Regions from separate parts of the Streptacidiphilus sp. EB129 genome, predicted to be linked through region 1. Evidence: riboswitches for the same ligand, from Rfam matches in the RefSeq annotation. Region 1 holds a riboswitch; the other holds the start of a gene.
What was found. Region 1 has a riboswitch for thiamine pyrophosphate ahead of thiC (phosphomethylpyrimidine synthase ThiC). Riboswitches for the same ligand answer to the same signal wherever they lie in the genome.

Region 1 (15,555 bases):
GTCGTTCGCGGCCGCGCGCTGGGGCCGACTGGTGCGCACCGCGTATCTGCTGACGGGGGATCACCACGAGGCCGAGGACCTGGTCCAGGCCACGCTGGCCAAGCTGTACCCGGTCTGGTCCCGGGTGCGGCGCCTGGACTCCCCGGACGCCTATGTGCACCGGTCCCTGGTCAACAACAACCTGGGCCGCTACCGGCGGCGCCGGGTACGGCAGTTGCTGACGCCCATGCTCCCGGACAAGGCTGAGCACCGCTCCGACCTGGTCCAGGTCGAGGAGCGCTCGACGCTGCTCCAGGCACTGGCGACGCTGCCGCCCAGGCAGCGCGCTGCCGTGGTGCTGCGCTACTGGGAGGACCTGAGCGAACAGCAGGTGGCCGAGGCCCTCGGATGCTCGCCCGGGAATGTGAAGTCCCAGGCCAGCAGGGGGATTCGGAAGCTGCGGGAGCATCCGGCTCTCGCCGAGTACGCGATCCCGGCCACGGTGGCGCGAGGAAGGAGGGAGGAGCGATGAGCGACGGTTTCGCCGGATACGGAGACGGCGTGCGCGACGTGAACGGCGCGCACGACCGGGACGGCGGGGGCGATGACGGTGGCGGTGCCGACGGTGAGGGCGTGCTGAGGCGCGCGCTGCAGCACACGGCGGCGGCGGTCGCGCCGTCCGACTGGTCCGCGCAGACCGGTCCGCTGCGGCTGCGGATCCAGCGACAGCGCAGGCGGCGCAGGGCCATGGTGGCGCTGGGGGTCGGGCTGCCGCTGCTGGCCGTGGCGGCCTTCGGCGGGTCGGTGCTGACCGGGGCGCGGGGCGCCGGACCTGTACGGGTGGCGCCGGCGGCATCGGCGCCGGCGCACCGCGCGACTCCCACGCCCACGCCCACGCCGACTGGGGCCGTGCTGCCGGTGATCGTACTGAGGCCGGGGCAGCGGCTGGACTACGGCCATGGCCTGTGGTCGCAGTTGACGGCTACCGGCGTGTGCGACGGGGACCAGCACGGTGCCTACGGCAGCTGCAAGAGCGTGGTGGACGGGAATCAGCAGCAGGGTTCGGTCAGTCTGCAGAAGACCGGGGACACGACCGGGACGCTGTACCGCCCGCTCTACATCGGCAGCGGCAGGCCGGTACGGATGACCGCGACGGTGGGCTCGACCGGGAAGACCTACGAGCTGCGGGTCGCGACCCTGAGCGGAAACCAGGGCTATGCCATCGGCTTCGGCTGGGGCCCGCCCGACCTGCGGACACCCCCGCAACTGCTGCGGAACGACGTCACCATCGTCGTGTACGGCGCCGACGACGTGGTGCTGGCGCGAAGCTGAGGACCGCGCAGCCGCTGATCGCCGGGGTCAGCGGCGGTGACGGCGGCGTTGCGGGGGGACGGCGTCGCCGCCTGGGCCGGGCTTCCGGCCGTCCCTCGCGGCGACCAGCGCGGCCAGGGCCGTGGTCAGCGGCACCGAGGCGATCAGGCCGATGCTGCCGACCAGGGTGCGCACCACCTCCTCGGCGACGATCTCGCTGGTGGCGACGGTCCACACGCCCTTGTTGGAGATCGAGAAGAGCAGCATCAACGGCAGTGCCGCGCCCGCGTAGGCCATCACCAGGGTGTTGACCGTCGAGGCGATGTGGTCCCGGCCGATCCTGATGCCGGCCCGGTACAGCGCCCGGGCACCCATGGTGGGGTCGGCGGCGCGCAGCTCCCAGACCGAGGAGGCCTGGGTGACCGTCACGTCGTTGAGCACTCCGAGCGAGCCGATGATCACACCGGCCAGCAGCAGGCCGGGGAGTTTGATCCCGGCGTAGAGCGAGTGGACCAGCGCGGTTTCGTCGGAGGTGTTGCCGGTCAGATGGGTGAGCCCGATGAAGACCTCGCCGAGGACGCCGATCAGCGCCAGCGAGGCCAGCGTGCCGATCACCGCCACCGAGGTGCGGGCGGACAGCCCGTGGCAGAGGTAGAGCGCCAGCAGCATGATCGCGCCGCCGCCGACGCAGGCCACCGTCAGCGGGTCCTCACCCTTGAGGATGGCCGGCAGCACGAACAGCGACAGCACCGCGAAACTGATCGCCAGGGCGACCAGCGCGGCCAGCCCGCGCAGCCGGCCGACCAGCACCACGGCGACGGCGAAGACTGCCGCGAGGATCTCCAGCGGCAGGGTGCGGTCGGCGTCGCCGATGGAGTACTGCAGCTCGGGGGGCGCGTTCGGCGAGTAGTCCAGGATGACCTTCTCACCCGCGCTGTAGACCGCCGTCTGGTCCGGGGTGAGCGTCTGGGTGACAGTCCTTCCGCTGTCCTTGCCGCTGGTGACCTGCACGGTCACCAGGGTGCAGGCGTTCTGGGCGGCGGTGCCGGTCGCGGTGCCGCCGGCGTCGCAGGGCGCGGACTTCGTCGCGGTGACCGTGCCGCTCGCCGTCGGCTGGTCGAAGCCGATCCCGGTGGAGGCGTGCGCGGGCAGCGGGCCCGGCCACAGCAGCGCCATTCCGGCCACCACGGCGACGGCGAAGGGCACCAGCACGGCCGCGATGATCCGGCGCAGCCGCCGGGAGGCCGGGGTCGCCGGACCGTGGTCGTGGCTGTGGCCATGACCGTGGTGCTGGTCCGAGTGGGGGGTGCTGGTCTCAGCCACGGGAGGGGGGTCCTTCCGGTACGCGCGCAGTGAACCGTACCGGACCGGCCTGTCCGGTGGCTGAGAAGCCCCACTGGCCAAGGGCGGCCCGGGGTCGCTACGGTGTCGACATCTCGATTGCAGACGCGGGAGCTCGGAGCACCGGGCTGAGAGGGCGCTGACCGCCGTACACGGAGTTGTACGGCAGCTGCTTGCGCCGACCGCACGAACCTGACCGGGTAATGCCGGCGTAGGGAGAAGTGGGTCTCATGACCAAGCACGACGCACAGCAGAACTCTGCCTCCAGCACCGGCACCGGGTACCCGACCCCGGCCTGGCGCAAGGCGTACCGCACGGGCTCCCGCCCCGACCTGCGCGTCCCGTACCGCGAGGTGCAGCTGAGCAACGGCCGCACGGTCCCGCTGTACGACACCTCCGGCCCGTACACCGATCCGGCGTACGAGGCCGACGTCCGACGCGGCCTCCCGCCGCTGCGGGACAGCTGGATCAGTCAACGCGGCGACATCGAGGAGTACCACGGCCGCGAGGCCCGCCCCGAGGACGACGGTCTCAAGCACACCTCACCGCGCGGCGGACTGGCCAACCTCGACGCCGTCTTCCCCGGCCGCCCGCGTCGCCCCCGCCGGGGCCGCGACGGTGCGGCGGTGACCCAGCTCGCGTACGCGCGGCGCGGGACCGTCACCGCGGAAATGGAGTTCGCGGCGCTGCGGGAGGGGATGGACCCGGAGACCGTTCGCGCGGAGATCGCGGCGGGCCGGGCCGTGCTCCCGGTGAACGTGAACCACCCGGAGGCCGAGCCGATGCTGATCGGCAGCCGCTTCCTGGTGAAGATCAACGCCAACATCGGCAACTCGGCGGTCACCTCCTCGATCGAGGAGGAGGTGGAGAAGATGTCCTGGGCCACCCGCTGGGGTGCCGACACCGTCATGGACCTCTCCACCGGCCGCAACATCCACACCACCCGCGAGTGGATCCTGCGCAACTCCCCGGTCCCGATCGGCACCGTGCCGCTCTACCAGGCCCTGGAGAAGGTGGACGGCAGGGCTGAGGAGCTCTCCTGGGAGGTCTACCGCGACACCGTCATCGAGCAGTGCGAGCAGGGCGTCGACTACATGACCGTGCACGCGGGCGTGCTGCTCCGCTACGTCCCGATGACGGCCCGGCGGAAGACCGGAATCGTCTCGCGCGGCGGCTCGATCATGGCGGCATGGTGTCTGGCACACCATCAGGAGAACTTCCTCTACACCAACTTCGAGGAACTCTGCGACATCCTGCGCGGCTACGACGTGACGTACTCGCTGGGCGACGGGCTGCGCCCGGGCTCCATCGCGGACGCCAACGACGAGGCGCAGTTCGCGGAGCTGACCACGCTCGGCGAGCTGGGCCGGATCGCCCGGTCCCGGGACGTCCAGGTGATGATCGAGGGCCCGGGACACGTCCCGATGCACAAGATCAAGGAGAACATGGACCTGCAGAAGGAGATCTGCGACGAGGCCCCGTTCTACACCCTCGGCCCGCTGACCACGGACGTCGCCCCCGGCTACGACCACATCACCTCGGGCATCGGCGCCGCGATGATCGCCTGGTGGGGGACGGCGATGCTCTGCTACGTCACCCCCAAGGAGCACCTGGGCCTGCCCAACCGCGACGACGTCAAGACCGGCGTGATCACCTACAAGATCGCCGCCCACGCGGCCGACCTCGCCAAGGGCCATCCCAGCGCCCAGGACTGGGACGACGCGCTGTCCGACGCCCGCTTCGAGTTCCGCTGGGAGGACCAGTTCAACCTGGCCCTCGACCCGGAGACGGCCCGCGACTTCCACGACGAGACCCTCCCGGCCGAGCCGGCCAAGACCGCGCACTTCTGCTCCATGTGCGGCCCGAAATTCTGCAGCATGAAGATCTCACAGAACATCCGCGACGAGTTCGGCGCGGAGCTCGACCCCGAGGCGGGGATGAAGGCCAAGTCCGAGGAGTTCGCCGCCCAGGGCAACCGGGTCTACCTGCCCCTGGCCAACTGACCGGCGGCAGGTAACGAACAGCGCCCGGGGCTGGAGGGGAGCCCCGGGCGCTGTCGTGGGACTTGCCGGTGGTTGTCCACAGGCCCTTCAGTGTGGACAGGGCCTGTGGACAACCGACTCAGTGGCGCTTGCGGCGGCGCTGGGCCGGGATCCTCCCGAGGCCGAAGCCCGGGAGCAGTTGGGCCATGCCCTGGCGCAGCTCGGACATGTCCGAGCGCATGGCCGACATGTCGCCACGCAGCTCGCGGACGTCCTCGCTGACGCCGCAGAGCTGCTCGCTCATCGCGCCGATGATCCGGCTGTTGGCGTGCAGCCGCTGGTCGACGGACTCGGCCCAGGCGGACCAGTCCATCCATCGTCCCTGGTCAGGGTCGGGCCCGGACCAGAAGTACTGCTCGGGGACGGGCGCCTCCGGGTGGGTCCGGAGGTACTCGTACTCGTCCCAGCACGGCCCCGGTCCGAGCCTCCGCTGCACCGGCGGAGGGGGCGGGAACGCGGGCTCGCGCCGCGACGCCTCGGCGTCGAGGAGGTAGCCGCGGACCCTGCGGGCGACCTCGCTGTCGCGCAGCAGCATCGCGACGTTGAGGACGGCTCGGCGCGGGAATAGGGCCGCTGACCTGCTCCTCGACGACCGGATCCCACAGACTGTCTTGAAGACAGTCAGTTCCTGACCGGTGAGCACGCGGTATCCGTTGGAGTTCAACTCGTCGCGGTGGTCGGTGCAGAGGCAGTAGATCGTGTTCTCGGTCACCTCGAAGTAGTCGGCGACCATCTTCGTGGTGACGTGCAGGTCGTCCGGGAGCATGACGAGGACCTTGACCTTGTCGAGGGCCTCGGTGCGGGTGCTGACGCTGTCGCGCAGGGCGCGCGACTCCAGCAGGGCGATCTCGGGTGGCATGGGTGTGCCTCCCCTTTCGCTTGAGTCGGGGAAATGACTGGGGTGCCCCCAGGCCGGGGCTCAGCGCCGTCCCACCCGGACGGTCAAGGGCACGAGTCGCCGTCGTCCACTCATCCCATGGGCCGAACCGAATCGGCCAACTCTCACAGTCACCACTCGCCGCGTCATCTCACCCAAAGTGCTCGTGCGCACTCTGGGCAACGATCCGATCGTCGTACGGTTACGCCTTCCGAAGGATTTCCCGAGAGTCTGTGCGGACGGCGAAGGTCTTGCGGACCGGCTCTGCGGGCGGGTGTCCGACCAGCGGATATTCGGGCGAAGGAAGGGGTGGGGCCGCCTACTCTGGGGGCATGAAGATTGGAATTGTGGGTGCCACGGGTCAGGTCGGCGGCGTCATGCGCCGGATTCTCGACGAGCGGGACTTCCCGGTGACGGAGCTGCGGCTGTTCGCCTCGGCCCGCTCCGCCGGTCGGGAGCTGCCGTGGAAGGACGGCGTGGTCACGGTCGAGGACGCCGACACGGCCGACTACTCCGGCCTGGACATCGTGCTCTTCTCGGCCGGTAAGACGGCCTCGCTGGCGCTGGCGTCCAAGGTCGCCGCCGCCGGGGCCGTGGTGATCGACAACTCCTCCGGCTGGCGGATGGACCCGCAGGTGCCGCTGGTCGTCTCCGAGGTGAACCCGCACGCGATCGCCGACCGCCCGCGCGGCATCATCGCCAACCCGAACTGCACCACCATGGCGGCCATGCCGGTGCTGCGCCCGCTGCACGAGGAGGCCGGGCTGGTGGCCCTGGTGGTGGCCACCTACCAGGCGGTGTCCGGGAGCGGCCTGAACGGGGTCGCCGAGCTGCAGGGCCAGGTCGACGCCGTCGGCGCCAAGGCCTCGGCGCTCACCCACGACGGTGCCGCGGTCGAGTTCCCCGAGCCGCAGCAGTACGTGGCGCCGATCGCGTTCAACGTGCTGCCGCTCGCGGGGTCCATCGTCGACGACGGCCGCAACGAGACCGACGAGGAGCAGAAGCTCCGCAACGAGAGCCGGAAGATCCTGGAGATCCCGGAGCTGAAGGTCTCCGGCACCTGCGTCCGGGTGCCCGTGTTCAGCGGCCACTCGCTGCAGATCAACGCCCGTTTCGCACGGCCGGTCAGCCCCGAGCGGGCCCGCGAGCTGCTCGCGGACGCGCCCGGTGTCGAGCTGTCCGAGATCCCGACCCCGCTGCAGGCGGCCGGCCAGGACCCGTCCTACGTCGGCCGGATCCGCGCCGACGAGACCGTGGAGCACGGGCTGTCGCTCTTCGTCTCCAACGACAACCTGCGCAAGGGCGCGGCGCTGAACGCGGTGCAGATCGCGGAGCTGGTCGCGGCGGAGCTGACGGCGGCGCGCACCGCCTGACGCGCCGTCTGACGTACCGCCGGGCCCGCGACGGCGGTACGTCGGGCGGGCCCGGCGCCGTCGCGGGCCCGGCCCGCTGCCGGCTCCGCGGCTTCGGGGTCAGGTCTCCTCGGCGTCCGGGTCGTCGGAGTTGGGGAGGAAGCGGGAGCGCCGGGTCGGTACCGTCGCGGTGCCGTTGCGGCCGGCGCCGGTCCGGGGTTCGATCGGGCCCGGCGAGTCGTAGCCCGGGCTGGTGAAGCCCGGACTGGTGAACTGGGGCTCACTCTCCTCGGTGGGCTTCACCTCCTCGCCGCGCTCGTCGGTGATCCGCTCCGGCCCCGGGCTGGTGAAGCCCGGGCTGCTGAAGTGCGGTTCGCCCTCCTCGTCCGGTTCGGTGTCCTGCCCCTTGTCGTTGGTGATCCGTTCCGCGCCCGGGCTGGTGAACCCCGGGCTGGTGAAGCCCAGCCGGGGCCGCTGCCGGACCAGGCTCACCCCCGTCGGCCTGGGCGCCGACGCACGCGGCGTGGTACCCAACTGGGCCAGCAGGTAGGGCAGCAGCGCGCGGTCGCGGAGCGCGCTGTGCCAGGTCTCCCTGGCTGTGGCGAGCTCCGCGTAGAGCTCGGGGTTGCGGCCCTCGGGCGGTGTCGAGGCGTCCCGGGCGGCGGTGAGCAGCAGTCCGATGATGTCCGCGGCGATGGAGGCCGCGCAGACCACGGCGGCGACCAGCCCGGCGGTGACCAGCTGCTGTCCCAGCGACATCCCGTCGGCGCGGAAGCTGTAGCCGAGGAGCAGCAGGACCAGGGCGCTGAGGCCGGACAGGATCGGCAGCAGCACCGCGATCAGCGGCACCCAGCCGGCGCGTTCGGCTGCGGCCAGCGGGTTGTCGGGCCCCTGCCACTGAGCCGGGTCGTCGCCGCCCACGCGTTCCCAGTCGGGGACCGGCATACTGCGGCGGGCCTGTTCGCGCAGCTCCACGAAGTAGGTGTACTCCGAGGCGGCCACGGCGGAGACGCTGGCCAGGTCGGTCATCGCCCGGGTGTGCAGCTGCTCGGCGTTGAGGCCGCCGGGCGTGCGGCGCAGGGCGGCGCGGACCTGCTCGTTGTGGAGCAGCTCCTCCACGATGCGTTCGTAGTCGAGCTTGTCCTCGGCGTGCAGGTAAGGAGCGCTGTCCATGGTTTCCACCTATACATCCCCCGTCTGCTCCGTGGCCGGCCCGTGCTCGGGGTGGACGGAGTGCGTCGGGTCGCGGGCCTTGGCGGATATCTCGATGGTAGGGGTCGGCTCTGACGCGGTGACAGTCGGTTTTCGGTTTTCTGTGGTTTCTGCGTGCTTTGGGGCCCCTGGTGCCTCCGGCACATGCCAGCGGCGATGATGACGTCGGGTCAGGCCAGCGGCAGCCGGGCGATCAGCAGTCGGCCCTCGCCTTCGAGGGTGACGCCGCCGTCCATCGCCACGGCCAGCTCGTCCGCGTACACGTGCGGGCCGCTGACCTGGTGGGCCGGGCGGCCGTCCTCGGTCCCGGTCTCGCCGAGCAGGTACGGGATGGGGCTGTGCCCGTGCACCACGCGGTGGCCGCCGTAGGCGTCGAGGAGTTCGTGCGCGGCGACCGGGCCGCTGTCGCCGCGGAAGGCGAAGCGCTTGGTCATCCGGCGGAAGCAGTCCCACCACTCGTCGCCCTCGCCGCGCTGCAGCACCCCGTGGATCGCGTCGTTGACCGCGTCCACCGAGTCGCCGTACTCCAGGTAGGCGGTGGTGTCGGAGTGGATCAGGAGATGACCGTCCTCGATGGCCATGGCCGGCAGCCGGCTGAGCCAGGCGACATGGTGGTCCTCCAGCCGCTCCATGTCGGAGGGCTGGCCGCCGTTCAGCCGCCAGGCCGCGAGGAAGGAGGCGGTGCCGGCGCTGGACTGGACCGACTCGTCGCCGAAGCGGTCCGCGCCGAGCAGCAGCAGTTCATGATTGCCCATCAGCGCCCGGCAGTAGCCGCCCGACGCGGCGGCCTCGGCGGCCAGCCGCATCACCAGGTCGATCACGCCGATGCCGTCCGGGCCCCGGTCGGTGAAGTCGCCGAGGAACCAGATCCGGGCCCGGCCGGCGCACCAGCGGCCCTCGGCGTCGATGATGCCCTCGGTGTGCAGGCCGTCCAGCAGTTCCTGCAGGTAGCCGTGGACGTCGCCGACGACGAAGAGCGGGCTGTCGTCCTGGTCGGCCCCGGCCTCATGGCCGGTCGGCCGGGGGTCCGGGGGGGTGTGCGGGCGGGCGGCCGGGGGGCCGGCCGCCCGGCTCGGCGGACCGGCCGGAGCCGCTCCGTGCGGGTAGGGGTCGGGAAAGCGGTTCGGACTCCCGGGCGCTGCCGGCGGACCGCCCAGCGGCGCGGCCGGCGCGGGCGGAACGGCAGGTGCGGGCGGCGGCCCGGCATGGCCGAAGACCGCCGCTCCGGGTGCCGCCGTGGGGACGGCTGTGGGGACGGCCGCAGCGGCCCCCGTGGCGCGCGGCGGCGGGGCGAAGAAGTCGTACGAAGTGGACCCGTCGTCCTGGATGATCGCCCCGTGGGGGTCCTCAGGCGTACCGGGGCCTGGGTCCGGCAGGTCAGGCCGGGCGTACAAGGGTCCACCTGTCATTCGCCCATCATAGGAAGATGCTCTTCGCGGCGTGGGCACCTGGGGCGGATCAATCCGCTGGGGCGGGCCTCTGGGCGGCTGGATCGTGGTGGTTTGGGTGGGTTTCCCTAGGTGCTCAGATGGTGCTCGACAGGTGCTCCGGCAGGGTCAGTCCTCGCCGGGGTCGCGCGGCGGGCTGACCGTGGTGCGCGGCGGGCGGCGCTGGGAGGACCGCCGCACGATCAGCTCGGTGGGCATCAGCTGCCCGGTCGGGTGGTCGCCGCCGACGGCGGTGCCGGTCCCCTCGATGGCGTCGATCAGCAGGTTCACCACGGTGGTGCCGATCCGCTGGGGCTTCAGCGACAGCGTGGTGATCGGCGGCTCGGTGGTCGAGTAGACGTCGCTCTCGCTGCAGCAGACCAGCAGCAGTTCCTCCGGGACGCGCAGCCCGTAGCGACGGGCGGCGGCGAGCAGGTCGGTCCCGTTGGGATCGAACAGCCCGTACACGGCGTCGGGCCGGTCCGGGCGGGCGAGCAGCCGGTCGGCGGCCACCGCGCCGGCGCAGGGGTCGTGGGCCGGATAGGCCTCGTACAGCGGTTCCTGGCCGACCCGGTGGCACCAGCCGAGGTAGGCCTCGGTGCTGAGCCGGGTGTAGGTGTCGGTGCTGGTGCCGGTGAGCAGGCCGATCCGGCGGGCCCCGGCCTCGGCCAGATGGTCCAGGATCCCCATCACGGCGGCGGCGTGGTCGTTGTCGACCCAGGCGGTGACCGGGCAGTTGCCCGGCTTTCCGTCGCTGACCACCGGCAGGCCCTGCCGGTAGAGCTCGGCGACCATCGGGTCGTGGTCGGACGGGTCGATCACCACGGTGCCGTCCAGGGCGACATTGCCCCAGACGTCGTGGCGGGAGGTGGCCGGCAGTACCACCAGGGCGTAGCCGCGGGTCAGCGCGGCGGAGGTCGCGGCCCGGGCCATCTCCGCGAAGTAGGCGAACTCGGTGAAGGTGAAAGGTTCCTGGCCGTAGGTGGTGACCGTGAGGCCGATCAGGCCGGAGCGCCCGGTGCGCAGGGTGCGCGCGGCGGCGGACGGGCGGTACCCGAGGCGTTCGGCGACCTCCCTGACCTTGCTGCGGGTCTCGTCGGGGAGGCGGCCCTTGCCGTTGAGCGCGTCGGACACGGTGGTGATGGACACCCCCGCTGCTGCGGCGACGTCCCTGATGCCCGCACGCTCCATGCGCCGTGCCTGGGTGGGGCGCCGGCCGCTCTGGTTGGCTGCTGCTGCTGTCATGTCGGCACCGATCGTATGGCTCAATGCCGACAGTAGGTCAGGGTCTGGGTGGTAGCTCCGCAGATACGTTTCTCCATGAACATTTATCTCGTTTGCCCTTACTGTGCCGCCCAGTTGATGCCGATTGCCTGCGTTTCGTCCACGCACCGGTGGTGTAGCCAAAGAAGCACTCCCTGCACACGGGTGGAACATGTCACTCGCACGGGTGAGATATGGCCGATCGGCTCGTATGGTGATCTCGACCGAGCTCTACGCGAAGTGAAGGACGACCACGGTGAGCGAGACCCCACGGCAGCAGCAGGGCCCGCGCCTGCGCGAGGCACTCCGCGGCATCCCCGCGTACAAGCCCGGCAAGCCGGCGCAGGGCGCCGACGGCGGGCCGGCATTCAAGCTCTCGTCCAACGAGAACCCCTACCCGCCGCTTCCCGGGGTGCTGGACGCCGCCGTGGCCGCGGCCGGTTCGTTCAACCGCTACCCGGACATGGGCACGGTCGCGCTGATCGCCGAGCTGGCCCAGCGCTTCGGGGTGCCCGAGGCGCACATCGCCACCGGCACCGGCTCGGTCGGCGTCGCCCAGTCGCTGATCCAGGCCACGGCCGGGCCCGGCGACGAGGTGATCTACGCCTGGCGCTCGTTCGAGGCGTACCCGATCATCACCCAGGTGAACGGGGCGACCTCGGTACGGGTCCCGCTGACCGACGGCGACGTGCACGACCTGGACGCGATGCTGGCGGCGGTCACCGAGCGGACCCGGCTGATCTTCGTCTGCAACCCGAACAACCCGACCGGCACGGTGGTCCGCCGCGCCGAGCTGGAGCGTTTCCTGGACGCCGTGCCCGCCGATGTCCTGGTGGTGCTGGACGAGGCCTACCGCGAGTTCGTCCGCGACGCGGAGGTGCCGGACGGCGTCGAGCTCTACCGGGACCGCCCGAACGTGTGCGTGCTGCGCACCTTCTCCAAGGCGTACGGACTGGCCGGGCTCCGGGTCGGCTTCGCGGTGGCGCACGAGCCGGTGGCCACCGCGCTGCGGCAGACCGCGGTGCCCTTCGGCGTCAGCCAGCTGGCCCAGGACGCCGCGGTGGTCTCGCTGCGCTCGGAGGACGCGCTGCTGGAGCGGGTGGCCGCGCTGGTCGCCGAGCGGGACCGGGTGGAGGCCGCGCTGGCCGGCCAGGGCTGGGAGCTGCCGGCCTCGCAGGCCAACTTCGTCTGGCTGCGGCTGGGCGAGCGGACCATGGACTTCGCGGCGGCCTGCGACGCGGCCGGCGTCGTGGTGCGGCCGTTCGCGGGCGAGGGCGTCCGGGTGACCATCGGCGAGACCGAGGGCAACGATCTGTTCCTGGCGGTGGCCGAGCGCTTCCGCAAGGAGCTCTGACCGGAGCGACGCACGCGGGGCGCCGACCGGCGCCCGCGGCGACGCGCGAAGGGCCTCGCACCACCTGGGGTGGTGCGAGGCCCTTCCGCGTTCCGGCGCAGCCGCCGGGTCTGCCGTGCCCTGCCGCTATGCGGTGGGGCTGGCGGCGGGGGCGGGGGAGCGGGTGGGGAGCAGGGCCTTGCAGATGGCGTAGGCCGCGGCGGTCTTGGGGTCGGTGGTGTTCAGCGCACGCAGGCCGCCGGTGGCCGGCAGGGTGATGCCGTGGTCCTTCATGCAGCTGGAGAAGGCGGCCATGGCCGTGCTGTTGAGGTTGCCGCCGCCGCGGCCGCCGCCGAAGCCGCCCTTGGGCCGCAGCGAGGCGCAGGCCTGCATCGCGGCCTGGGTGGCCGGATCCGCCGAGGCGCCGCCGAAGCCCCCGCCGCCGTAGCCGCCGCCGTAACCGCCGCTGGGGCGGGCGCCGGGGGTGCCGTTGCCCGGGGCGCCACTGCGGTGTCCGCTGGGGCGGCCGGTCGGCAGGGTGACTCCGTGCTGGCTGAGGCACTGCCGGTAGGCCTGCATCTGGGCGTTGCCCGAGGACGACGCGGAGGCCGGGGCCTGGGCGGTGGTCGTGGCGGCGGGCGCGGAGGAGCAGGAGGACAGCAGCAGCGCGCCGAGGCTGAGCAGTCCGGCCGCAGCGAGGCCGCGTGAGCGTCGGGTGGTCATAGGTGTAGACGGAAGCGCACAGGGATGGAGGGTCCCTGGGGGATACCTGGGAACTCGCTGGGACTCCTCGGTCGCCGATCCGTGCGAATCACGCCCGCGAGCGGCGATTGGCGAACAATGTCCTTATTTGTCCGCCGGAACGGGATGATCGACTCCCAGCGAACCCGAGGTTTTCTCGCAGTGATCGGCAGGGGGGCGGGGTCAGTGTGTGCTCCATGAAGGCGCTCCCACGACGGCGCAGGGCCGTCCTGTTGAACTCCGTGCTCGGCCTGGTGCTGCTCTCCGGTGCGGGAGTCGCGTACGCGACGGTCAGTGACAACGGCAGCAGCGGTTCCCCGACCACGGCGCGGACCGCGACCGTCGCGCAGGGGACGGTGCTGGCGACGGTGTCCGGCTCCGGCTCGCTGTTCTCCCCCTCGGACGCGGGTGCCGGCTTCACCACCGGCGGCACGCTCACCGAGGTCGACGTCTCGCCGGGGCAGAAGGTGACGGCCGGCCAGGTGCTGGCGAAGGTCGACCCGACCACGGCGAACGAGACGCTGACGGCGGCCCAGGCTTCGCTGACCGCAGCCCAGGCCAACCTGACGAACGTGGAGAGCGGGCAGAGCTCGTCCTCCGGCGGTGGCAACTCCGGCAGTGGCAACGGCGGCAGCGGTGGCTCCGGCGGCGGCACCAGTGGCGGCGGCAGCACCGGTGGCACCGTTCCGGCGGCGTCCTCGACAACGCGCAGCCAGCCCTCCGGGAAGCCGACCACCCAGCCCACCACCGCACCGACCGGGACGACCCCGTCGCCCGGGGCCAGCCCGTCCCGCCACCCGCGGGTCGCCCAGCCGGCCGACGGTACCCAGGCCGCCACCATCGCCCAGCCCGCCGACTACGTCCAGGCCGCCGCCACCCCGAGCGCCACGCCCACGGTCAACCCGGCCCAGCTGGCCTCCGCCGAGCAGCAGGTCACCTCGGCGCAGAACGCGGTCGCCACCGCCCAGCGGGCCGTGGACGGCACCGTGCTGAAGGCCCCGGTCAGCGGCACCGTCGCCTCGGTGGCCGGGAAGGTCGGCCAGACCGTCTCCGGATCCGGTGGCGGCTCGGGCAGCGGCTCGGCTTCGGGCAGCGGCTCCAGCAGCAGCTCCTCCGCGTCCAGCACCGTCCCCACCGGCTTCGTGGTGATCACCAACCCGACCGGGATGGAGGTGACCGCGGACTTCTCCGAGGCCGACGCGCTGAAGCTGCAGGCCGGCCAGGCCGCGACGGTCACCCTGAACGCGCAGACCAGCACGGTGCTGAACGCCAAGCTGCTCTCCATCAGCTCGCTGCCGGTCAGCAGCTCCGGCAGCGGCAGCTCCAGCAGCGCGGTGCAGTACGCCGCGGTGCTGTCGATCACCAGCGACACCTCGACCCTGCGGACCGGCCTCAGCACCAGCGTCCAGGTGGTCACCGGCGAGGCGTCCAACGCGCTCTACGTGCCGACCGCCGCGATCACCGGCACCGGGTCGTCCAGCAGCGTGACCCTGGTGCTGCCGGACGGCAGCACCAGGCGGCAGAGCGTCACGGTGGGCGTCCAGGGCGACACCGAGGTCCAGATCACCGACGGTGTGACGGCCGGCGAGAAGGTCCAGCTCACGGTGGTCTCCAGCAGCGGCAGCGGCGGGTTCCCCGGCGGCGGCTTCCCCGGCGGCGGCGGACGGACCCGTACCGGTGGCGGCGGCGCCGGCGCCGGCGGCTTCGGTGGCGGCGGCGGGGGTGCGAAGGGATGAGGCTTCGCTCCCGTCGGAGTGTGCCGCCGCCCGCCGACCAGCGGCCGAGCGGTCCGATCCCGGTCCTCGCGGTGCACCGCCTGGTCAAGACCTACGGGCACGGCGACGCCGCGGTGCACGCCCTGAGCGGTCCCTTCGACGCCCAGGGCCGGGAGCAGGGCGTCGACCTGACGATCCACCAGGGCGACTTCGTGGCGGTGATGGGCAGCTCCGGCTCCGGCAAGTCCACGCTGATGAACATCCTGGGCTGCCTGGACGCGCCGACCTCCGGCCGCTATCTGCTGGACGGCATCGACGTCGGCGGCCTGGACGAGCACCAGCTCTCGCTGGTCCGGAACCGCAAGATCGGCTTCATCTTCCAGTCCTTCAACCTGGTGCCGCGGACCACCGCGGTCGCCCAGGTGGAGCTGCCGCTCGCCTACGCGGGTGTGAAGGCGGCCGAGCGGCGCCGCCGGGCGATGGCGGCGCTGACCCTGGTCGGCCTCGCCGACCGGGCCGACCACCGGCCCAACGAGCTCTCCGGCGGCCAGCAGCAGCGCGTCGCCGTGGCTCGTGCGCTGGTCACCGCCCCGGCGATGCTGCTCGCCGACGAGCCGACCGGAAACCTCGACAGCCGCAGCACCGACGACGTGCTGGCCATCGTGGACCGCCTCAACGCGGCCGGCCGCACCGTCGTCCTGATCACCCACGAGGACGAGGTGGCCCGGCACGCCAAGCGGGTGATCCGGCTGGTCGACGGCCAGATCTACGAGGACGTCCGGCAGGCTCCGGTGGACGGTCCGCCGCCCGCGCTGCTCGACCCGGACGACTTCGCCTCGCACACCCTGCACCTGCACGCCGTCAAGGCCAACCAGATCGGAGCGGCGCGGTGAACCCGTTCCAGACCCTGCGCTTCGCCTTCGGCGGCCTCGCCGCCAACAAGGTCCGCTCCGGGCTGACCA
Region 2 (15,555 bases), on a different contig from region 1:
TGCACCCAGGACAGTCCGGCCGGGGAGAAGTGCAGGGTGCGCTGGATGCCGGGGAGCGCTATGGACACTACGGTGGCGTCCAGGATGACCATCAACTGGCAGGCCAGGATCACGGCCAGGGCGAATCCGGGGCGGCCTGGCGACCGGTCTGGATCTCGTACCGGGTGCGCGCGTGATTCCGGTTCCCTGGCGAGGGGACGGGCGGTGGCGGTGTGCTCGGACATGGTTCTCCCAAGGGATGCGCCATCATGGCGAAGGAATGGAGGGGCATGACGAAGGAAGGGAGGGGCATGGAGGAGGAGGGGAATCAAACGGAGGGATCCTCCGGTTCCATCAACAACGATACGGAGGTAGTCTCCGTTTATCAACCCTGGGATGGCGCATGACCGACTCCGCGAGCCACACTCCCGCGCGGGCCCCGCGCCCGCCGCGCCCCATGCGCGCCGACGCCCGCCGCAACTACGAGCGGCTGGTGACGGTCGCCACCGAGGCGTTCCTGGAGCACGGCACCGACGCCTCCCTGGACGACATCGCCAAGCGCGCCGGCGTCGGCCCCGGCACCCTCTACCGGCACTTCCCGACCCGGCAGCAGCTGATCGACGCCGTCCTGGAGCAGTGGATCCAGTCCGTGCTCGCGGACGCCGAACCGCTGCTGGGCGCGGACGACCCGGCCGAGGCGCTGAGCGCGTGGCTGCACAGGCTGGTCTCCCACGTCTCGGTGTTCCGCGGCCTGGCCGCGGCGCTGCTCCCGCCGCTGCCCAAGTCGAAGTCCCCGGGCTGGGTGCTGCACAGCACGGCAGGCGAACTGTTCGAGCGGGCCCAGGCGTCGGGCCGGATCCGGCCGGACGTCGAAGTCGGCGACGTGCTGGTGATGATCAGCGGGATCACCTGGGCCTGTGACAGCGGCAAGACCGTCAACGCCGACCGCCTGGTCGACCTGATCATGGACGGCCTCCGCACCGGAGCACCCCGCCCTGGCTCCGCCGGCCAGACAGGCACCGGCCACGGCTGCGCGGCCACGGCCCGGCCTTAGGATCAGTGCCCATGGCACGAATCGTCGTCATCGGCGCAGGTATGGGCGGGCTCGCGGCAGCGGCGCGGTTGGCCACGGTGGGCCACCGGGTCACCGTGTGCGAGGCGGGCGGCAGCCACGGCGGGATGGTCGGGCAGTACGAGCGCGACGGCTTCCGCTTCGACACCGGCCCGACCCTGCTCACCCTCCCCGCCGTCTACCGGGACCTGATGCTGAAGACCGGCCGGACCCGGCTGGAGGACGAGGTCGAACTGCGCCCGGTCGACCCCGGCAGCCTGCACCTGCTGCCGGACGGGACCCGGGTGGAACTGGCCAACGCGTCCCGGGCCAGGGTGATCGAGGCCCTGGACGCCGCGCTGGGCGCCGGCGTCGGCGACCGCTGGGGCGGGCTGCTGGAGCGTGGCCGGGGCGTCTGGGAGGCCACCCGGCGGCCGCTGCTGGAGGAGCCGCTCCCCGACGACCCGTCAGCCCTGCACCGGGACCCCTACGTCCCGGCCCGGCGCGGCCTCTTCGCCCGCGCCCCGCAGACCCTGGCCGACGTCGCGGCACGCGAACTGCGCCACCCCGGGCTGACCGCCCTGCTGGACGAGTACGCGCTGCGCTTCGGCCTGGACCCGCGCCACGCCCCGGCCTCGCTCGCGTCGCTGCCGTACATGGAGCAGAGCTTCGGCGTCTGGTACGTCACCGGCGGCATGCGCGCGCTCGCGGACGCCGTGCTCCGGCGCTGCCGGCAGCGCCGGGTGGAACTGCGCTTCGACAGCCGGGTCGAGCAGGTCCTCGGCGCCGACCGGGTCACCGGGGTACGGCTGGCCGACGGGACCAGGCTGGAGGCGGACGTGGTGGTCGCCGACACCGACCCGCGGGTGCTCGGCCTGCCCGCCGCCACCCGCGCTGAACCGCTGCCCGGACGGTTCAGCGTGCTGCTCGCGCTGCGCGGTGACCGTCCGGCCGGCACGCCGCACCGCACCGTGGTGCACGCGCCCGACCGCCAGGACGAGCTCGACGCGCTGTTCGGCCCTGTCCCCCGGCTCTGCGCGCGCCCCACCGTTCAGGTGCTTCGGCCGGACGACGCCACCCTCGCCCCGCCCGGCCACGAGGCCGCGCTGCTGACGGTGACCGTCCCCGGCACGGCTCTTCCCGGCACAGCTCTCCCCCGCACGGCCGGAATCCGCACGGCGGGCATCGACTGGAGCGACCCCGCCGTCACCGCGGCCTACGCCGACGCCGTTCTCGCGTACGCCGCCCCCGAGTTGCGCGATCGCCTGCTCTGGCGGGAGCCACGTACCCCCGCCGACACCGAGCGGGAGACCGGCGCGCCCGGCGGCTCGGTTCCGGCGCCGGCGCTGGCCGGAGCGAAGGGCGACTACCTCGCCGCACCCAACCGCGTCGCCGCCCGCCCCGGGCTCTACCTGGTCGGCGGTACCGCGCACCCCGGCGGCGGGCTGGCCCGGGTGGGCATGTCGGCCGCCCTGACGGCCGAGCTGATCGGCACGCCCTGACTCAGCGGTACTGCTGCCAGGTCTCCTGCTGCGGCTGGTGGTTGCCGGCCTGCTGGTGCGGCTGGTGCTGCTGCTCCTGCGGGTACTCCTCCGGCGACTGCTGCGGCTGGTACTGCTGCGCCGGGTCGGCCGGGGCCGGGGACCACTGCTGATGGTCGTACGACTGCTGGTACGGCTGCTGGTAGGACTGCTGCTGGTACTGCCCGTCCTGGTACTGCGGTGTCTGGTGCTGCGGGCTCTGGTACTGCGGCTCGTAGTAGCCGGACGATCCCTCGTACACCGGCTGCTGCTGCGACTGCTGCTCGTAGTACGGCGAGGCCGCCGTGGTCTGCGCGTAGTCGTAGGAGTAACCCTGCTGCTGCTCCGCCGGGTAACCGCCGTAGCCGCCGCCGTCGTTACCCGCGCCGCCACTGCCCACGGCGCTGCCGTCGCCGTATCCGGCGTACTGCTGCGGGTACTGCTGCCCGCCGTGCTCGGCGGATTCGTACCCGCCCGACTCGACCGCCTCGAAGGCCGCCGTCGCGTACTCCGGCTGTGATACCGCCGGCGCCGCCGACTGCGGGACGTCCTCGACCGGCCCGACCTCGCCGACCTGCGGCGCGGACGCGGCCTCACCGGCCTCGGTGACCTGGCCCGCCGGGAACACCGTGCCGAGCAGCGGCACCCGGGCCAGCGCCCCCGGCAGCGAGCCGTCCGCGGAGCGCAGCGACCAGTGCGAGCCGTAGGCGTTCTTCACCGCCCTGGTGACCAGCGCCTGCCCGGCCCCGAAGGCCACCACCCCGGCCCCGATCAGCGGCAGCGACCGCTGCGCCACCCCGGCGACCAGCACCAGGAAGCCCAGCAGCGCCAGCACCCGCCAGTGTGGCTGCGCCCGGTGCTGCAGCAGCAGCTCGCCGAGCAGCCACAAGGCGACCACCGCGAACGCGGCGTACAGCACGGCGAGACCGATGACCGGCACGGTTCAACCACCTCTGCGTTCACGGGAAGGGCGGGCGTTGCCGCACCACCGTACCCGGCCCTGAAGCGGGCCCGGCCTCAGGAGCGGTCGTGCAGGCCGAGGTTCTGGTAGATCTCGGACGTGACGGTGGAGAAGTTCATCGTCATGAAGTGCAGTCCGGGGGTGCCCTCGGCGATCAGCCGACGGCACATCTCGGTGGCGTGCTCGATGCCGATGGCGCGGACCGCGGCGGGGTCGTCCTCGACCGCCAGCATCCGGTCGGCGAGCTGCTGCGGGAAGACCGCGGTGCTGAGGTCGGGGATCCGGCGCAGCGAGCGGACCGTGGTCACCGGCATGATCTCCGGGATGATCGGCACCTCGCACCCGGCGGCCGCGACCCGGTCGCGGAAGCGCAGGTAGTTGTCGACGTCGAAGAACATCTGGGTGATCGCGTAGTCCGCGCCGGCCCGGCACTTGGCGACGAAGTGCCGGATGTCAGTGTCCCAGTCGCTGGATCGCGGGTGCATCTCGGGGAAGGCCGCCACCCCGACGCAGAAGTCACCCGACTCCTTGATCAGCTGCACCAGCTCGGAGGCGTAGGCGACGCCCTGCGGGTGCTTGACCCACTCCCCCAGCGGATCCCCCGGCGGGTCGCCGCGCAGCGCCAGCACGTTGCGCACACCCTGGTCGGCGTAGTGGCCGAGGATGTTGCGCAGCTCGGCCACGCTGTGGTCGACGGCGGTGAGGTGGGCGACCGGCGTGAGCGTGGTCTCCTGGGCGATCCGCCCGGTGATGTTGACGGTGCGGCCCCGGGTGGAGCCGCCGGCGCCGTAGGTCACCGAGACGAAGGTCGGCGACAGCGACTCCAGCCTGCGGATCGCCTTCCACAGCCCGGTCTCCGCCTCGGCGCTGCGCGGCGGCATGAACTCGAACGAGTACGAGCGGGCTCCCTGGCAGAGGAGCTCGCGGATGGAGAGCGCGCGATCGCTGCGGGTGCTGGGGGTGCCGAGGGCCATGCTGGCAGGTTATCCGCGATCCGGACGGAATTCGAAACACCTGTCCACCTGCTGATACGCGGTGCCGTGGAGTGGGCTCAGCAGTCCCGTGGACCCCGCGCGTTACCCTGGCAGTCCCCGTCCGCTCGGAGAACACCGGTGCCTCTGCTCCCCGCCCCGCCCCTCGACGTCGCCCCCGTACCCGCACGGGAGGGGCTGCGGGATACGGGCAACCCCGTGGCCGGCGTTCCGGTGGACGGCGGTCCTGTGGACGGCGGTTCCGTGGAAGCAGCCCCCGTGGACGGCGATCCTGTGGATGGCGATCCTGTGGATGGCGATCCTGTGGATGTGGAGCGGCTGCGGCAGCGGGTCGGCGCGGCGCTCGACCGTTTCCTGGACCGCCAGGAAACGGTTCTCGCCTCGATCTCCCCGCAGCTGGCCCCGGTCGCGGAGACCCTGCGGGACTTCGTGCAGGGCGGCGGCAAGCGGCTGCGGCCCGCGTTCTGCTACTGGGGCTGGCGCGGGGCGGGCGGCAGCGCCCACGACGAGGGCGCGGTCACCGCGTGCGCGGCGCTGGAGCTGCTGCAGGGCGGGGCGCTGATCCACGACGACCTGATAGACCGCAGCGACACCCGGCGCGGGCTGCCCGCGATGCACCGCCGGTTCGAGGCGATGCACGCGGCCGAGGGCTGGCACGGCGACGGCGCGGAGTACGGGGCGGCCACCGCGGTACTGCTGGGTGACCTGCTGCTGGTGTGGTGCGACGAGCTGCTGTGGGACTGCGGCCTCGGCCGCGACGCGATCCGCCGCGCCAAGCCGCTGTTCGACCTGATGCGGACCGAGGTGATGGCGGGCCAGTACCTGGACCTGCTGGAGCCCGCCGCGCCCTGGCCGGCCGGCTCGGACCCGGTGGAGCGGGCCCGTCGGGTGGTGCACTACAAGTCCGCGAAGTACACGGTGCAGCGGCCGTTGCAGATCGGCGGGCTGCTGGCCGGCGCCGATCAGGCGCTGATCGACGCCTACGGCGCGTTCGGGCTGCCGCTGGGCGAGGCGTTCCAGCTCCGTGACGATCTGCTCGGGGTCTACGGCGACCCCTCGGTCACCGGGAAGCCCGCCGGGGACGATCTGCGCGAGGGCAAGCGCACGCTGCTGGTCGCCGAGGCGATGCGGGGCTGCAGCCCCGCGGACGCCCGGCTGCTGGACGACCTGCTGGGCGCGCCGGGGCTGGGGGATCCTGAGGTCGCCCTGGTCCGGCAGGCGATCACCCGCAGTGGCGCGCCGGAGCGGGTGGAGGCCCGGATCGAGGCGCTGCTGCGGGAGGCTCTGACCGCCCTCGACACCGCCCCGGGGCTGGCCCCCGAGGCCCGCCGCAGCCTGCACCGGCTCGCCGCGGCCGCCACCACCCGCCACCACTGACCCGCTCACGCAGGCCGTCGACGGCCGCGCCGCCGGCGGATCCGGCGACGCGGCACGGTACGGCAGTGGGTGCCGACCTGCGGTCGGTCCGCCCCCGGGGGTGGTCCGACCCGGCGGTCCGGGTACGGACCTGCGGTCAGTCGCGCTCGCGGACCCGGCGGGCGAGGTCGACCGCTGCCGCGTGCGGGTCGGCTGCGGCGGTCAGTGCGCGGACGACGACGATGCGGCGCGCGCCCGCGTCGAGCACCTGGTCGAGGTTGCCGGCGTCGATGCCGCCGATCGCGAACCAGGGCCGGTCCGGCGACTGCTTCGCGGCGTACTCGACCAGCCCGAGACCGGGCGCGTGCCGCCCCGGCTTGGTCGGGGTGGGCCAGACCGGGCCGGTGCAGAAGTAGTCCACACCGGGCTCGACCAGTGCGGCGTCCACCTCGGCCTCGGCGTGGCAGCTGCGGCCGATCAGCATCTCCGGCCCGACAACGGCGCGGGCCGCGGGCACCGGCAGGTCGTCCTGGCCGAGGTGCAGCACCTGGGGCCGCGCCGCGTGGGCGACGTCGGCGCGGTCGTTCACCGAGAACAGCTTGCCGTGCCTGCGGCAGGCGTCGGCGAGGACCTCCAGGTACTCCAGCTCCTGCCGGGCCTCCAGGCCCTTGTCGCGGAGCTGCACGATGTCCACGCCGCCCGACAGCACCGCGTCCAGGAACGGGGCGAGGTCGCCCTGTTCGCGGCGGGCGTCGGTGCACAGGTACAGCCGGGCGTCGGCGAGGGCCGCCGTCGCTGCTGCTCCGCTCACAGGGCCATCGCCTGGGCGCGGCGCTTGACCTCGGTGCCGCGGTTCTCGTTCAGGGCCTGCGCGGGCGTGCCGGGCAGCGACGGGTCCTCGGTGAAGAGCCACTCCAGGGCCTCTTCGTCGGTGAACCCGGAGTCGCGCAGCAGCGTCAGCAGGCCGGTGATGCCCTTCACGGTGCCGTTGGGGCCGATGAAGGCGGCGGGGACCATCAGGGCGTTGTTCTCGCCCCGGCGCACGGCGAGGAGGGTGCGGTCGTCGACGAGGCGGCGGACCTTGGTCACCACCAGGCCCCACTGCTCGGCGATGTCGGGAACGGTCATCCACTCGGGAATCAGGGCGTCAATCTTCGGATCAATCTGGCTCACACCCCCAGACTGCCATCCCACGAGCCCTGCGCGCACCATCACGCCACGGTGGCGGCCTTCAGCTGCACCTCGGGGTCGGCCGCCCTGGCCCGGTCGAGCGGGGTGGCCCGCTCGATCAGCCGGCGGCCCTGGGCCAGGTCCCGCGGGCGGTCCACGGCCAGCAGCGCGACCGGCGTGTCCCCGCGCAGCCACAGCGCGCCCCAGCCGGTGGCCTGCGACGGGTCGCCGCGCCACAGCAGCTCGTCGCCGGGACGGTGGTGCCCGGCGTACTGGACCATGCGGCCGAACTGCTCGGACCAGAAGTACGGCACCGGGTCGTACCGCTCGTCGGCTCCCAGTACGTTGGCCGCCGCGACCTTCGCGCCCTGCAGCGCGTTGTCCCAGTGGTGCACGGTGAGCCGGGTGGCGTAGCGGGCGGAGGGGAAGGAGGCGCAGTCGCCGACCGCGAAGACGTCCGGCGCCGAGGTCCGCAGCCGGTCGTCGGCGGCGACGGCGCCGCGCTCGTCCAGGGCGATGCCGGAGCCGTCCAGCCAGCCGGTCTCGGGCCGCGCGCCGATGCCGACCACGACCGCGTCGGCGGCCAGCTCGGTGCCGTCGGTCAGCAGCACCGAGGACTCCCTGACCCCGCCCACCGCCGCCCCGGTACGCAGTTCCGCGCCCGCCTCGGCGTACCAGCCGCGCATCCGCTCGCCGATGTCGGCGGGCAGGGCGCCCGCCAGCGGCACCGAGGCGGCCTCCAGCACGGTGACCTCGCAGCCCAGCTGCCGGGCCACGGTGGCGGCCTCGGCGCCGATCCAGCCGGCTCCGACCACCACGATCCGGGCGCCGGGGCGCAGCGACGCCTTCAGCGCGACCGCGTCGTCGTGGGTGCGCAGCAGCTGCGCGCCGGCGGGGCGGCCAGGCAGCGGGATCGGGTGCGCGCCGGTGGCCAGCACCAGCCGGTCGTAGCGGAGCGTCCCGGCGTCGGTGGCGAGCGAACGGGCGTCGGTGTCCAGTGCCAGGGCGCGCCGGCCGAGCAGCAGTTCCACGCCCATCCCGGCGTAGTCCACCTCGAAACGGGAGTGCTCGGCCTTGCCCAGCAGCACGTCCTTGGACAGCGGCGGCCGGTCGTAGGGGCGGTGCGTCTCGGCGCCCAGCAGCAGCACCTCGCCGGTATGGCCCAGCTCACGCAGCGCCACCGCCGTCTGCACCCCGGCCATTCCGGCCCCGACCACGACGACCCGCTGCTCGCTCATCGGCCCCGCCCGCTCATCGCCGTGCCGCCCCTCGGCACGGACATCCCGACACTGTACGGCTCGGGGGCGGGGCTACAGTGAAGGGGAAACCCACGGGAGCCCGGCGTACCGGGCTGAGAGGGAGACGACAGGGCGGGAGCGCCCCCGGTCTCCGACCGTCCGAACCTGATCCGGGTCATGCCGGCGAAGGGAGCGTGCCACCGTGCCACGTGCTCGAACAGCAGAACCCGCCGGGGTGACGGCCACGTCCGACGTCCTGGTCGTCGGGGGCGGGATCATCGGCCTCGCGGTCGCCTGGCGGGCCGCGCAGCGTGGCCTGGGCGTCACCGTCCTGGACCCGTGTCCCGGGCGCGGCGCCAACCAGGTCGCCGCCGGGATGCTCGCGCCGGTCACCGAACTCCAGTACGGCGAGGAGGCGCTGCTGCGTCTCGGGATCGCCTCCAACACCCGCTACGCCGACTTCGCCGCCGAGCTCAGCGCGGCCTCCGGGCTGCCCACCGGCTACCGCGCCTGCGGCACCCTGGCCGCCGCGCTGGACGCCGACGACCGGGCCGAGCTGCGCGAGCTGCACGACTTCCAGCAGCGGCTGGGGCTGGAGGTGTCCTGGCTGAACGGCCGCGAGTGCCGCCGGCTGGAGCCGATGCTGGCGCCCTCGGTCCGCGGCGGGCTGCTCGTCAGCGGCGACCACCAGGTGGACGGCCGGCTGCTGGGCGCGGCCCTGCTCGCCGCCTGCGAGCGCGCCGGGGTCCGCGTGCACCGGGACCGCGCCGCCGAGCTGACGGTCCGCCAGGACCGCGCGGTGGGCGTCCGGGCCGAGGACGGCACCGAGCTGTACGCCGGACAGACCGTGCTGGCGGCCGGCAGCTGGTCCGGCGAGCTGCCCGGCCTCCCGGCCGGGGCCGAGCTGCCGGTGCGGCCGGTCAAGGGCCAGATCCTGCGGCTGCGGATGACCACGACTACGGGGGCACCGCTGCCCGGCGGCCCGTTCCTGTCCCGCAACCTGCGCGCGGTGGTGCGCGGCTGCCACCTCTACCTGGTGCCGCGCGAGAGCGGCGAGCTGGTGGTCGGCGCGACCATGGAGGAGCAGGGCTTCGACACCACGGTCACCGCCGGCGGCGTCTACGAACTGCTGCGCGACGCCCACGAGCTGGTGCCCGGCATCACCGAGCTCCCCCTGATCGAGACCAGCGCCGGGCTGCGCCCCGGTACCCCCGACAACGCGCCGCTGCTCGGCCCCACCGCGCTGCCGGGCCTGGTCGCCGCCACCGGCCACCACCGCAACGGCGTGCTGCTCACCCCGGTCACCGCCGACGCCCTCGCCGACTACCTGACCACCGGCGTACTCCCGCCCGAAGCCGCCCCCTTCAGCGCCACCCGCTTCTTGGAGAAGCACAGCTCGGAGAAGCACAGCTCGGGCAAGCCCAGCCCCGACAAGCACAGCGCGGAAGCCCACGCACCGGACACCCGCTCGGCCGCCCCCCGCACACCGCTTACCCTCGCACCCGACCGCCGCAGCGCGGACCGCACCCTCACGGAGGCCACCCCATGACGGCACCCCTCGCCATCCGCGTCAACGGCGCGCCGCGCGAGATCGCACCCGGCACCACCCTCGCCGAGGTGGTCGCAGCGCTCAGCGCCGCGCCCACGGGTGTCGCCGCCGCCGTCAACGAGGCCGTCGTGCCGCGCAGCGCCTGGGGCGCGACCGCGCTGTCCGCCGACGACCGCGTCGAGATCCTCACCGCAGTCCAGGGAGGCTGATCAGCCATCATGTCCGACGACACGCTCACCATCGGCGACCGCACCTTCGGCTCCCGGCTGATCATGGGCACCGGCGGCGCCCCCAGCCTGGAGGTGCTGGAGCAGGCGCTACGGCTGTCCGGCACCGAGCTCACCACCGTGGCCATGCGCAGGATCAACCCCACCGCGCGCGGCTCGGTGCTGGAGGTGCTGCGGCGCAACGACATCCAGGTGCTGCCCAACACCGCCGGCTGCTTCACCGCCGGGGAGGCCGTGCTCACCGCCAGGCTAGCCCGCGAGGCACTGGGCACCGACTGGGTGAAGCTGGAGGTCGTCGCCGACGAGCGCACCCTGCTGCCCGACCCGATTGAGCTGTTGGACGCCGCCGAGACCCTGGTCGACGACGGCTTCACCGTCCTCCCCTACACCAACGACGACCCGGTGCTGGCCCGAAAGCTGGAGGACGTCGGCTGCGCCGCGGTGATGCCGCTGGGCTCGCCGATCGGCTCCGGCCTGGGCATCCGCAACCCGCACAACTTCCAGCTGATCGTCGAGCGGGCCGGCGTCCCGGTGATCCTGGACGCCGGAGCCGGCACCGCCTCCGACGCGGCGCTGGCGATGGAACTGGGCTGCGCCGCCGTGATGCTCGCCACAGCGGTGACCCGGGCCCAGGAACCGGCCCTGATGGCCGAGGCGATGCGGCACGCGGTCGAAGCCGGGCGGCTGGCCTACCGGGCCGGCCGGATCCCGCGCCGTTTCCACGCCGAGGCGTCCTCGCCGATGGCCGGGCGCGCCGAGTTCGACCCGGAGTCCCCGGCGTTCTGACCCGGACCCGGTGGTGCCGACTTGTACAGTGCTGCCGACTTGTGACCGGGGTGTCGCCGACGTCGCGTACTGCGCCGCCGCCAGTCGCCGTAAACTCCGTGGGATGGACACGACGCTGCACGACCCCCTTCTCGGGCGGATGCTCGACGCCCGGTACCGGGTCGAGCAGCGCATCGCCGTCGGCGGCATGGCCACCGTCTACCGGGGTCTGGACACCCGGCTGGACCGGGTGATCGCGCTCAAGGTGATGCACGCGGGGCTGGCGAGCGACCCGGAGTTCACCGCGCGGTTCATCCGCGAGGCGAAGGCCGTGGCCCGGCTCTCGCACCCCAACGTGGTCAATGTCTTCGACCAGGGCAACGACGGCTCCGCGGTCTTCCTGGCGATGGAGTACGTGCCCGGCTGGACCCTGCGCGACCTGCTCCGGGACCGCGGCGCGCTGACGCCCCGTACCGCGCTGGACATCATGGAGCCGATCCTGGCCGCGCTCGGCGCGGCGCACCGGTCCGGACTGGTGCACCGGGACGTGAAGCCGGAGAACGTGCTGCTGACCGAGGACGGCCGGGTCAAGGTCACCGACTTCGGGCTGGTCCGGGCGGTGAGCGGGGAGAGCGCGCCGACCACCGGACAGGTCATGGGGACGGTCTCCTACCTCGCTCCCGAGCAGATCGAGCAGGGCGCCGCCGACCCGCGCACCGACGTGTACGCCTGCGGCATCCTGCTGTTCGAGATGCTGACGGGCCGTAAGCCCTATACCGGCGAGACCCCGATGCAGGTGATCTACCAGCACCTGAGCGCCGACGTACCGCCGCCGTCCACCCTGGTCCCGGGGCTGGCCCCGGAGCTGGACGCGATAACGGTCGCCGCCACCGCGCGGGACGCGGGCCGCAGGCCGGCCGACGCGGTGGAACTGCTCGCCGCGCTGCAGCGGATCCGCCGCGCGCTCGCCCCGGCCCAGCTGGACGCCGAGCCCGGCCCGGCCGGTCTCCCGGTCGCCGGGGCGTCCGCCCCGGAGCGGACCACGGTGATGCCCGCCGGGACCGCCGGGACGTTCGGACCCGGTGCCATGCGGCAGCTGCCGCCGGACCTGGTGATGCCCCGCCGCCCCGTCCCGGAGGACCGCCCGCTGCCGTCGCGGGCGGCCGCGGGCCGGCCGCGCCGCCGTCGCGGCTGGGCCATGCCGGCCGCGGTGCTGCTGGTGCTCACCCTGGTGGCCGGTGGCGCCGCCTGGGCGCTGAACGGCCTCTACACCCAGCTGCCGAGCGTGCTGGGCCAGACCCAGGGCGTGGCGACGCAGACCCTGCAGGCCGACGGGCTGACCGTGGCGGTCCGTCAGGACTTCAGCGCCGTCGTCGGCAAGGGCAAGGTCATCGGCACCGACCCGGCCCCCGGCTCGCGGATCCGCAAGGACTCCACGGTGACCCTGGACGTCTCCAAGGGCCCCGACAACCCGACCGTTCCCGACCTGGCCGGCAGGACCCAGGCGGCCGCCGAGCAGGCGCTGAAGGACGCGGGCCTGACGGTGGGGCAGATCAGCCAGCAGACCAGCGGCAACGTCGCCTCGGGCTCGGTGGTCAGCACCGACCCAGCCGGCGGTACCCAGCAGCAGCCGAACACCCCGGTCAACCTGGTGGTCAGCTCCGGCGCCGACCCGGTCGACCTGCCGAACGTGGTGGGCGAGTCGGTCGACCAGGCCACCCAGGACCTGCAGAACGCCGGGTTCACGGTCCAGCTGGACCCGAACCAGGTCTACTCGGACCAGGCCGACGCCGGGCAGGTCGCCGCACAGAGCCCCAGCGGCTCGCAGGCCGCCCAGGGCAGCACGGTGACGCTGACGGTCTCCAAGGGCCAGCAGCAGGCGACCGTCCCCGACGTGTCCGGAATGACCGAGAAGGACGCCAGGAAGGCGCTGGAGCAGGCCGGGTTCAAGGTCCAGGTGATCAGGCTCAACCCGTTCGGCAGCCCGACCGTCCACATCGAGAGCCCCAACGGCGGCTCCCAGGCCGCGCTCGGCAGCAAGGTCACCATCACACTGCTCTAGGGTCTCCCCGGGCGCAGTTCGGCCGTCGGACGGAACGTTCCTGACGGCTCGTCGCAACCACGGCCCCGCCGACTCCCGCCCGCGGGATGCTCCGTAGTATTCGTGCGCATGACCTCACCTGTCGCAGCCGATCTGTTCGACACCATGGCCACGATGCGTGCCATGCGGCGGCTCAGTGCCGAGCCGGTGCCGGACGAGCTGCTGGAGCGGCTGGTCCAGGCCGCCGTCTACGGTCCCAGCGGCTCCAACGCGCAGGACTACCAGTACGTGGTGGTGACCGACCGTCAGGTGATGGCCACGCTGGCCCCCCTGTGGGCCCGCTGCGTGGACGCCTACCTGGCCTCGGCCGGCCGGGCCACCACCGCCGCGATGGACGACGCCGCGTACGAGCGGATGCGGGCGGCGATCGAGTACCAGCGCGACCACTTCGCCGACACCCCGGCGCTGATCATCCCCTGCTACCGGGCCCCCAAGCTGACCGCCGACCTGGACGGGCTGCGCGGCATGGTCGCCCAGCTCGGCACCGCCGGGCTGGGCCGGCTGGCGGCCCGCGGCGGCCGGTTCAGCCTGCTCGCGGAGGCCTCCAGCGTCTACCCGGGCGTGCAGAACCTGCTGCTGGCGGCGCGCGCGCTGGGCCTGGGGGCGAACCTGACCATCTGGCACCTGATGCTGGAGCGCGAGTGGAAGGCCGCCCTGGGCATCCCCTCCGAGGTGCACACCTTCGCGGTCATCCCGGTCGGCCGCCCGCTGGGCAGCTTCGGACCGGTCCGCCGCCGCCCGGTCGCCGACGTCCTGCACCGCGACCGCTGGTAGCTACGCACGGTCCAGGCGGTGCACCACGCTGACGCCCGACTCGCCGGGGGCCGCGCCGCGGGCGGCGTCCGGAGTCCGGGACACCACCGTGTATCCGAGCCGCTGCGGCACCGCGCCGCTGGCCTTGTTGGCCTCGTCGTGGTGGATCTCGACGTGGGTGACCCCGGGCAGCTCGAACGCGGCCCGCGTCAGCGCGGCGACGGCCATGGTCACCAGCCCGCGCCCGGTCCAGCCGGGGTGCAGCCAGTAGCCGATCTCCAGCCCGCCGGGCCCGATCCGCCGCACCAGGCTGGCCGAGCCGACCGGGCGGCCGTCGCTCACGATCGCATAGTTGAACGCCCGCCCGTCCTCCCACTCGTCCTGCGCGGCGACCAGGTACTGCAGCGCGCTGTCGCGGGAGTGCTCGGCCGCCCACGGCATCCACGGCCGCAGGTGGGCGAGGGACTCGACGACGATCCGGTCGAGGACGTCCACGTCCTCGACCCGCCATCGTCGCAGCTCGACCTGTTCGTGCAGGAGGACTTCGACAGGCTGTTCCATGCCCCGATCCTGCCGGGCGGCGAGAACCCGGACAACTCAATAACGACCGAGGTCAGAGCTCGGGGCCCTCGCCGGGGGCCTCCTGGTAGGAGTAGCGCTGCTCGGCCCAGGGGTCGCCGATGTTGTGGTAGCCGCGCTCCTCCCAGAAGCCGCGCCGGTCGGCGGTCATGTACTCGATGCCGCGCACCCATTTGGGGCCCTTCCAGGCGTACAGGTGCGGGACGACCATGCGGACCGGGAAGCCGTGCTCGACCGTGAGCGGGTCGCCGTTGCGGTGCGTGGCGAGCAGCGCGGAGGGGTCGGCGAAGTCGGCCAGCCGGAGGTTGGAGCTGAAGCCGTACTCGGCCCACACCATGACATGGGTGACCTCGGGGGCGGGCGGCGCGAGCTCCAGCAGGGTGGCCGTGGACACTCCGCCCCAGTCGCTGCCGAGCATGCTGAACCGGGTGACGCAGTGCAGATCCGCGGTGACCGTGGTGCGCGGCAGGGTCATGAACGCCTGGTGGTCCCAGCTGTACTTCTCGCCCGAGGCGGTCGCCCCGAACACCTGGAGCTCCCAGCTGAGCGGCTTGAACCGGGGCACCGGCCCGTAGTGCAGAACCGGCCAGCCGCGCTGCAGCCGCTGACCGGGCGGAAGCCGGTCGGCCTGGGTCGGCGGGGTGCCGGTTTCGGGGGCTTCGTGGGCCGTGGCCTGCTCGTTCTCGGACTGACCCATGTCCCCATGGTGACAGATCGACCCTGTGGCGGCGTGAACGGGGTCCGGCGGTGGCTGAGGCGAGTGTGCCCTTACTGGATCTCGGCCGTGCCGGGTGCAACGATGCGCAAATCCGTACTGAACGGCACAGAAAGGGCGCACCCATGCAGGGCGACCCCGAGGTCCTCGAGTTTCTCAACGAGCAGCTGACCGCCGAGCTGACCGCGATCAACCAGTACTTCCTGCACTACAAGATGCAGGAGAACTTCGGCTGGCCGAAGCTCGCCGCGTTCACCCGTTCCGAATCCATCGACGAGATGAAGCACGCCGAGATCCTCACCGACCGGATCCTCTTCCTCGACGGCCTGCCGAACTACCAGCGGCTGTTCCACCTGCGGGTGGGCCAGACGGTCGGCGAGATGTTCCAGGCGGACCGGCAGATCGAGGTCGAGGCGATCGACCGGCTCCGGCGCGGGATCGTGGTGATGCGCGCCAAGGGCGACGTCACCTCGGCGAACATCTTCGAGGACATCCTGGCCGACGAGGAGCACCACATCGACTACCTGGACACCCAGCTGGAGCTGCTGGAGAAGCTGGGCGAGCCGCTGTACCTCTCGACCCTGGTGGAGCAGCCGAGC

Region 2: another riboswitch for thiamine pyrophosphate. It lies ahead of thiO (glycine oxidase ThiO); the one in region 1 lies ahead of thiC (phosphomethylpyrimidine synthase ThiC).

Annotation. Positions count from the first base shown of each region.
Region 1 covers NZ_JBGCCS010000015.1:42,149-57,703, forward strand. The annotation lists gene ABH925_RS19575 (SigE family RNA polymerase sigma factor) at 1-511, shown strand, start outside; gene ABH925_RS19580 (hypothetical protein) at 508-1,311, shown strand; gene ABH925_RS19585 (YibE/F family protein) at 1,339-2,613, opposite strand; TPP riboswitch at 2,729-2,867, shown strand; gene thiC (phosphomethylpyrimidine synthase ThiC) at 2,862-4,634, shown strand; gene ABH925_RS19595 (hypothetical protein) at 4,753-5,532, opposite strand; gene ABH925_RS19600 (aspartate-semialdehyde dehydrogenase) at 5,883-6,923, shown strand; gene ABH925_RS19605 (hypothetical protein) at 7,023-8,075, opposite strand; gene ABH925_RS19610 (metallophosphoesterase) at 8,285-9,523, opposite strand; gene ABH925_RS19615 (LacI family DNA-binding transcriptional regulator) at 9,671-10,786, opposite strand; gene hisC (histidinol-phosphate transaminase) at 11,061-12,158, shown strand; gene ABH925_RS19625 (hypothetical protein) at 12,285-12,860, opposite strand; gene ABH925_RS19630 (efflux RND transporter periplasmic adaptor subunit) at 13,076-14,614, shown strand; gene ABH925_RS19635 (ABC transporter ATP-binding protein) at 14,611-15,486, shown strand; gene ABH925_RS19640 (ABC transporter permease) at 15,483-15,555, shown strand, end outside.
Region 2 covers NZ_JBGCCS010000021.1:115,709-131,263, reverse strand. The annotation lists gene ABH925_RS24550 (MFS transporter) at 1-224, opposite strand, end outside; gene ABH925_RS24545 (TetR/AcrR family transcriptional regulator) at 383-1,033, shown strand; gene ABH925_RS24540 (phytoene desaturase family protein) at 1,045-2,532, shown strand; gene ABH925_RS24535 (hypothetical protein) at 2,534-3,490, opposite strand; gene metF (methylenetetrahydrofolate reductase [NAD(P)H]) at 3,568-4,485, opposite strand; gene ABH925_RS24525 (polyprenyl synthetase family protein) at 4,792-5,880, shown strand; gene thiE (thiamine phosphate synthase) at 6,017-6,670, opposite strand; gene ABH925_RS24515 (Rv2175c family DNA-binding protein) at 6,667-7,032, opposite strand; gene ABH925_RS24510 (NAD(P)/FAD-dependent oxidoreductase) at 7,071-8,267, opposite strand; TPP riboswitch at 8,350-8,476, shown strand; gene thiO (glycine oxidase ThiO) at 8,503-9,816, shown strand; gene thiS (sulfur carrier protein ThiS) at 9,813-10,025, shown strand; gene ABH925_RS24495 (thiazole synthase) at 10,035-10,829, shown strand; gene pknB (Stk1 family PASTA domain-containing Ser/Thr kinase) at 10,933-12,870, shown strand; gene ABH925_RS24485 (nitroreductase family protein) at 12,979-13,683, shown strand; gene ABH925_RS24480 (GNAT family N-acetyltransferase) at 13,684-14,223, opposite strand; gene ABH925_RS24475 (sulfite oxidase-like oxidoreductase) at 14,276-14,938, opposite strand; gene bfr (bacterioferritin) at 15,082-15,555, shown strand, end outside.